Regions from separate parts of the Shouchella rhizosphaerae genome, predicted to be linked through region 2. Evidence: a T-box and tRNA genes for the amino acid it is inferred to sense, from the RefSeq annotation. Region 2 holds a T-box; the other holds one or more tRNA genes.
What was found. The T-box of region 2 lies ahead of thrS (threonine--tRNA ligase). A T-box ahead of a tRNA ligase gene usually reads a tRNA of that ligase, here a tRNA-Thr.
Positions count from the first base shown of each region.

Region 1: it has a tRNA-Thr gene. The T-box ahead of thrS (threonine--tRNA ligase) is inferred to sense a tRNA for this amino acid. The anticodon was not compared.

Region 1 is NZ_CP144921.1:2,059,550-2,063,765, forward strand. Features, by position in the region: rRNA gene V5G21_RS10360 (23S ribosomal RNA) at 1-1,789, shown strand, start outside; rRNA gene rrf (5S ribosomal RNA) at 2,137-2,252, shown strand; tRNA gene V5G21_RS10370 (tRNA-Asn) at 2,275-2,349, shown strand; tRNA gene V5G21_RS10375 (tRNA-Thr) at 2,357-2,429, shown strand; gene V5G21_RS10380 (SpaA isopeptide-forming pilin-related protein) at 3,035-4,216, shown strand, end outside.
Region 2 is NZ_CP144921.1:1,688,472-1,692,687, forward strand. Features, by position in the region: gene thrS (threonine--tRNA ligase) at 1-1,845, opposite strand, end outside; T-box leader at 1,899-2,124, opposite strand; T-box leader at 2,164-2,387, opposite strand; gene V5G21_RS08470 (AraC family transcriptional regulator) at 2,637-3,050, opposite strand; gene V5G21_RS08475 (hypothetical protein) at 3,540-4,208, shown strand.

The DNA.
Region 1 (4,216 bases), 370 kb from region 2:
ACTGGTCGAGTGACTCTGCGCCGAAAATGTACCGGGGCTAAACGTATCACCGAAGCTATGGCAATCCCGTATGGGATTGGGTAGGGGAGCGTTCCAAGGACAGCGAAGCCAGATCGTGAGGACTGGTGGAGTGCTTGGAAGTGAGAATGCCGGTATGAGTAGCGAAAAGATAGGTGAGAATCCTATCCGTCGAAAGCCCAAGGTTTCCTGAGGAAGGCTCGTCCGCTCAGGGTTAGTCGGGACCTAAGCCGAGGCCGAAAGGCGTAGGCGATGGACAACAGGTTGATATTCCTGTACCACCTCGTATTCGTTTGAACGATGGGGGGACGCAGAAAGGTAGGGTGAGCGCGCCGCTGGCTGTGCGCGTCGAAGCATGCGAGGCTGGAACATAGGCAAATCCGTGTTCCGTAAGGCTGAGCTGTGACCGTGAAGGACCTTCGGGTCCGAAATCCCTGATCCTCCGCTGCCGAGAAAAGCCTCTAGTGAGAATACAGGTGCCCGTACCGCAAACCGACACAGGTAGGCGAGAAGAGAATTCTAAGACGCTCGGGAGAACTCTCGTTAAGGAACTCGGCAAAATGACCCCGTAACTTCGGGAGAAGGGGTGCTCTAGTAGGGTTAACCGCCCGAGAGAGCCGCAGTGAAAGGATCCAAGCGACTGTTTAGCAAAAACACAGGTCTCTGCGAAGCCGTAAGGCGAAGTATAGGGGCTGACACCTGCCCGGTGCTGGAAGGTTAAGAGGAAGGGTCATCCCAAATGGTGAGAAGCTCTGAATTGAAGCCCCAGTAAACGGCGGCCGTAACTATAACGGTCCTAAGGTAGCGAAATTCCTTGTCGGGTAAGTTCCGACCCGCACGAATGGTGCAACGACTTGGATACTGTCTCAACGAGAGACCCGGTGAAATTATAGTACCTGTGAAGATGCAGGTTACCCGCGACAGGACGGAAAGACCCCATGGAGCTTTACTGTAGCTTGATAGTGAGTGTTGGTATCATCTGTACAGGATAGGTAGGAGCCTTGGAAACCGGAGCGCTAGCTTCGGTGGAGGCGTCGGTGGGATACTACCCTGATGGTGCTGGCATTCTAACCTCGACCCGTGATCCGGGCCAGGGACATTGTCAGGTGGGCAGTTTGACTGGGGCGGTCGCCTCCTAAACAGTAACGGAGGCGCCCAAAGGTTCCCTCAGAATGGTTGGAAATCATTCGTAGAGTGCAAAGGCAGAAGGGAGCTTGACTGCGAGACCTACAAGTCGAGCAGGGACGAAAGTCGGGCTTAGTGATCCGGCGGTGCCGTATGGAAGGGCCGTCGCTCAACGGATAAAAGCTACCCTGGGGATAACAGGCTTATCTCCCCCAAGAGTCCACATCGACGGGGAGGTTTGGCACCTCGATGTCGGCTCGTCGCATCCTGGGGCTGAAGTAGGTCCCAAGGGTTGGGCTGTTCGCCCATTAAAGCGGCACGCGAGCTGGGTTCAGAACGTCGTGAGACAGTTCGGTCCCTATCCGTCGCGGGCGTAGGAAATTTGAGAGGAGCTGTCCTTAGTACGAGAGGACCGGGATGGACATACCGCTGGTGTACCAGTTGTTCCGCCAGGAGCATCGCTGGGTAGCTACGTATGGACGGGATAAGTGCTGAAAGCATCTAAGCATGAAGCCCCCCTCAAGATGAGATTTCCCATGGCGTAAGCCAGTAAGACCCCTTAGAGATGATGAGGTTGATAGGTCAGAAGTGGAAGCGTGGCGACACGTGGAGCGGACTGATACTAATCGGTCGAGGACTTATCCTATACATTCTTGACACTTGAGTATTTCGGATTTAGTTTTGAAAGAATCACCGATTCTTTCCATACTTACACTTCAGAGCAGACGAAGAGATTCGCCGCTTATTCTGAAGTCAGAGAAGCGAGGAGTTCGAGGACAGGAGTGCTCGAAGAAGGGTGCGTACCCAAACGTACGTGACTGACTGAGAGACACGAACTGGACGAAGAAATCCGAAGCTTAAACGATTGACAAAGAGAAGCAAGAAGGTCGAGGATTGGAAGTGTTCGACTGAAGGAGCGTACAAATGTACGTGACTGAAGAAGAATCACGAACGAGACGAAGAGATTCGCCGCTTATCTGAAGTCAAGTAGAGTCCGGTGACAATGGCAAAGAGGTCACACCCGTTCCCATGCCGAACACGGTCGTTAAGCTCTTTTGCGCCGATGGTAGTTGGAGGCTTCCTCCTGCGAGAGTAGGACGTTGCCGGGCTTTTTCTATATATTTTTTTCGTTCCACAGTAGCTCAGTGGTAGAGCTATCGGCTGTTAACCGATCGGTCGCAGGTTCGAATCCTGCCTGTGGAGCCATTTTTGTGCTTCCATAGCTCAGTCGGTAGAGCACCACCATGGTAAGGTGGGGGTCAGCGGTTCAAGTCCGCTTGGAAGCTTTCTTATACTGATAATAAAGTTTCTCCGTCGATGGAGAAGCTTTTTTGTTTTTAAACCAAAAGTTTTCCTATGAAACATTGCGAGTCCTTCAGCCAAACCACATAAAATGGATGACGGATATCAACTAAAAAAACAAGGAAACGAATTCTCAAATTCACTTATAAAATACCACATAAAAAAAGTATAAAACACACAAGTCCAAAGCACTTCTTTTTTACCATTTTTATCTATTTTCGTGAGTTTTATTTCAATATATATTAAAGTGAGATTAACTTACTATAGAATTAATTAATCCTTGTTATAACAAGAGCAATTTAGGTTGGTAATTTAACTTTTAATACAGGCTACGCACTAAAAATAGCTTTTCAGTAAATGCTGTAGAGAACATCATAATAAGTTATGCAAAATGATTATTTAGAACTATATAAAATTCTTATTTTTACAATTAACTTATCTTGATAAGATGATATTACTATGTATAATTTGACAGATTTTTTAACGATGTTATGATTTTGTGTAAATATATGGGCTAATAACGCATCTATTGACGCTTAATAGCATGTAAGGCTCTATATAGTTATTAATTTTATTTAAGGAGGGCTCTATGAGAAAGCAGAAGGGTAACATAAGAAAAGGCTTTATAGTAATGCTTATTTTCTTAATTCTTTTCTTGCCGTTTGGACAAGTTGGGTTAACGGAAGCTTCGGAAAGAAAGTTTGAGAACGAACTTGATATCTCTGTTGAAGGGACACCAACCCAAGAACAAGTTATTCTTAATGTAGTAACAGACTACTCGGATTTAAACAATTTGGAGCTTGTTCTTCCAAAAGGAATTGAATATGATGAAGAGAGCACGAAAGAGTTAAATTCTAATAGTGAAATTACGTATCATTATGAGGAGAATCGTTTAAATATCCCGAAAGAAAAAGGGTCTCCAATCTCTGAAAATATCATTTTAACAGGGTTCAATGTAGGCGATAATATTCTACAAGTTAGAGGCCAATTTGAAGACGGTGGCACTGAAATTGTAGAGTTTAAGGTTTCCGTGGAATCGGATAGTTCCAGTGGGAATGAAGATTTAGAAGAACTTGATACGGAAGCGGAAGTAGAAGAATTTGAAAAAAACCATTCGGATCAACCAGAGTCAGATAACTTAAATGAGGATGAACAACTAGAAGAAAATAAATCTGAAGACAATTACGCTGATGAAACAAATGGTGATAATCAAGAAGAATCCTCACCCACAAACAGTGAAACAGAATCCCAACAGCAAGAAGAAACAAATCAACATGAAGAAGAGAGTAATGAAGATCAAGATAAGCCTATCTTTACACCAATGGCAGGAGATTTAAATGTAGATATTGATATTTCACCATTGAATGCGAGTGTCTTGGCTGGGAACGATGCAGCTTATAAGTTAGTGTTTAAAACAACCGGTTCTATTACAGAATACACGAATGCAAGAATAACAATCGATTTGCCACTTTCAAATGAAGTGACCTTTAATCAATCGTTATCAGAATTAAGAATAGCTGGTGTAGAACCAACATTTGATTCGGAAACAAGCCAGTTAGTGTATCAATTTGAACGGTTACAAGCAGGTCAAACGTATGAAAATATTATCAAATTGGCGACAACAAATGGTTTGATGGCTAATGGTACAGAGCTTGGCGTGCAAGCCTCATTTGAAGCGGATCAATTCGGTGAGGTGCAAGATACCGCAACAGTCGTAATCGATGCTTCTACTACTATTTCTGCTTCTAAACGATATACGGAAGCCAGAGGC
Region 2 (4,216 bases):
TTCCGGTTTTCCATACTGTCTAACCGTGACTGTTTCTTCTTTTAATTCGTTGTCACCTAGCACGATCGTGCAAGGGATTTTTTGCATTTGTGCTTTTCTAATTTTGTAACCTAGTTTTTCATCACTTTCATCAATGTTTACCCTTACCCCTACTTGTTTTAGTTCTGATTGTATCGTTAAACAATAGTCTAAGTGAACGTGGGAAACCGGGACAATTTGTACTTGTACCGGCGCAAGCCAAACAGGAAAAGCACCTGCAAAATGTTCGATTAAAATTCCTAAAAAACGGTCAATTGAACCAAATACAGCTCGGTGAATAACAACTGGACGCTTTTTTTCGTTTTGTTTATCTATATAAGTTAAATCAAACTTTTCAGGTAGTTGGAAATCAAGTTGAACCGTGGCGCATTGGTGGCTGCGCTGAATGGCATCTTTTATGTGAATATCAATTTTCGGACCATAAAACGCCCCATCGCCTTCATTGACTTTATAAGCATAATTAAGTTTTTGCAGTACATTCTCTAAAGCAGTTTCAGCCTGCTCCCAAAGGTGTTCACTCCCCATAAAATCATCTGGACGTGTCGATAATTCAATTTCGTACTTAAACCCAAATACTTGGTAGACATGGTCGATTATTTTTAATGCAAGTGTGATTTCCTCTTCAATTTGTTGCGGTGTTACGAAAATGTGGGCATCATCTTGGCAAAATGTACGGACACGCAATAAACCATTCAAGGCACCACTGAATTCATGACGATGCACTTGACCAAACTCTGCCATGCGAATTGGTAAATCTCGGTACGAATGCAGCCCGTTTTTAAAAATGAGCATATGGCCAGGACAATTCATTGGTTTTAGCGCAAATTGTTGCTCATCCACTTGTGTAAAATACATATTCTCTTTGTAATGATCCCAGTGACCAGATTGTTCCCATAGCCGTTGATTCATCATGATCGGCGTGCGAACTTCTTTATAGTCGTATTTGGCTTGAAGATTTCGCAAAAAAGATTCAAGCTCATTTCGGATAATTTGACCATTGGCAAGATAGAAAGGCATTCCTGGAGCTTCTTCTGAGAACATGAACAATTCCAGCTCTTTTCCAAGCTTACGGTGATTTCTCTTTTCAGCTTCCTCTAGAAAGGCAAAATAATCTTGTAACTCATCTTTTGTCGCAAACGCAACACCGTAAATACGTTGAAGCATTTGATTATCGCTATTGCCCCGCCAATATGCACCAGACACTTTCGTTAACTTAAAATGCTTGATTTTGCCTGTTGAAGGTATATGAGGACCACGACATAAATCATAAAAATCACCTTGTTCGTACACAGTCACTGTTTCATCTGGCGGTATATCTTCAAGCAACTCAAGTTTTAAAGGGTCCTGTTTGAACAACTGTTTAGCTTTTTCGCGCGTAACTTCCTTACGTGTTATCTCCATGTCCTCTTTAATGATTTGCTTCATCATCTGTTCAATTCTTAGCAAATCACCGACGGTAATCGGTTGGTCCAACGCAACGTCATAAAAAAATCCATCTCCGATGACAGGACCCACTCCTAAATGAACAGCCGGGTATAATCGCTTTAATGCATGTGCCAATAAGTGGGCTGTTGAATGACGAAGCACTTCTATTCCTTCTTTTGAAGCGACATCATATAAGGAAATATGAGCGTTTTCTGTGATTGGACATGCTAAATCGGAAGGAACACCATTTATACATCCAACAATCGTTTTTTTGTAAAGACTCGGACTAATGGATTGTGCAAGTTCAGCCAGTGTTACACCTTGCGGAAATTGCTTGCTCTTTCCATCTGGAAATTCAATAGCTATTAATGGTTCACTCATAACAAGAAACACTCCTTTTAAAGTAAATAAAATAAAAACACACCCATCCCTCAAGAAGGGACGAGTGCGTTCTACCCGTGGTTCCACCCAATTTCCCATAAGCTAAAAAGAAAAACTTATGGCTTTGGTGCTGTAACGTAGCATAAACGGTATTAGATACTAAGTTCCCCAATACAGCTCAAAGGTGGTAAATTATTTTCCTAAGCTAGGAAGATCACAGCTTACCCTTCCCTCTCTGAAAACCGTAAAAATAATTCCTGTCCTTTTCATCGCTCTTGCTTTGTAATTGTCAAAACACAAAAACGCACTCATCCCCCAAGAAGGGACGAGTGCGTTCTACCCGTGGTTCCACCCAATTTCCCATAAGTAAAAAGAGAACTTACGGCTCTGGTGCTGTAACGTAGCATAGACGGTATTGGGTACTTCATTCTCCAATACAGCTCAAAGGTGGTAAGTTACTCTCCTGCGTTAGGAAGATTTCAGCTCTCCTTCCCTCTCTGGAAACCGTAAAAAGTAACTCATGTCCTTATCAGTGCTTTTAAAAAATCAAACGATAACATTAAATTGTTTTACATGATACAGTAAATGTCTCCTAACCGCAACCCTTCTTTTCGCTTTTTGTAGATCCAATTTAAATAAATTTCAAAATTAATAGGATATTAAAGTTATAACGTTTAAACATCATATCTGTGTCATTTTCTTTTGGTGGTTTCTGCAGTTAGATCTGAAATACATAGTAGGTGTATCAGTTTTTCGTCCTTTAAATAGAAAGTAGGAATGTCCCCGCTTCGTTACTGTATAGGAACTAATATTTCACACAAATGATTATCAATCATTTGTGAAGTATATCTTTCTATAATTGGTTGTTCTCTTATTGATAGATTATTTCTTTCGATCTCAGAAAAAATATTGCCCCAAAATTCACTGACTGCCTCTTTTGTATGGTCAAGCAAAAAAACAGCGTATTTCCCACCAGAAAATTCTCCAATATGAGCTGGTTTTGTCACATTAAAATCTTTATTTATAACAACGCAAACATCATAACGACACTCCTCTTTAGGAGTAATCTCTGGGTTATCTCGCGGTATGCCTAAAATTATAGAATCATTAAACACACCATTTAATTTTGCCCACTTTTTAAAATTCTCCATTAATTTTTTGTTTTGCTTTTCACCATACTCCCCAATATTTCGGAAATAAGCAATCCTGGATTCAGGTAATTCTTTTCATATTTTAATTCTCCTTTCTTAGATAAAGTAATCCGATTTAAAATATTTTTCAAGCTATTTTTTAAAACTATTTCTGATATATTAGTTTAATTAATCCATTAGTCTCTAAACAAAGGCCGTTAGTTGAAAAGGGAAAAGAGATAGTTCACCACCGCCCATAATGACGGACAATAATGAACCGTATTCAAAACATTCGCTTCAAAAAGGAGGTGAAAAAGAGATGGGCCATGAGACCAACCTTCGCAATCCACGGTTAGAATGCGACACAAAACTTCCCCATCACACTCAGTTGCTTTCCCCCTAAACCTTAACTCCATTTTTAACAACACGTTTAAAAATGAAGACTATTTCACTATGCCTAAAGCGCCGTTTTTCCATTTATTGCGGGTACTAGTGGAATTTTCCCTTTGTCTTTTCTATGATAAAACTAAACACCACATGGCGGGAGCGAAGGTGGGATGGATGATGAAAAAAGGCATTTGGATTCCGATCGTTGTCTTGATTGCATTAGGAGGAGGGGTCGCCATGGCGTTCGCACTCAACGGTTCAGACGATATTGCCTTAACAGATGATTTTACGAGTAGCTTTCTTGACCCAGAGGTCGAAACTGATGACGGGTTCCATTATTTTCAATCCGAAAAAAACAACTTTTCCATGTGGTTTCCCGCGGGGTATTATATTGAGGATGATCCTGTTGGTTACAAAAGTAAAGACCATTTTGAATTTCTCAATATCCATGAAGATCAATCACATTCTAACGAAAAAGAGTACTGGGGATTTATTCAATTAAAGTACCGTGGCAATATGATAGAACATGATGCTGAGATACAATTACAAATTCTACTAAAAGACTTTGGGTTTAATGACCAGTATGAAGAACTTCAAACAGAAACTGCAACGATCTATTACGGCTCTTCCTACTATACCTTGGAAGGAAAAAGAGGCGTAACTTACGATCCGGCAACGCACTCTGCTAATCAATATTTTGCGTTGGTTCAAAGCCCTGACCTTAAAGAATTCATGGTTGTTGATTATGAGTTATATTGCAAGGAAGAAGAAACATGTACCATCAACAATGAACAAGAAAGCCGCTTTTTCAATACACTTATTCAAAGCATTCGCTTCCAAAAGTAGGTGAATTT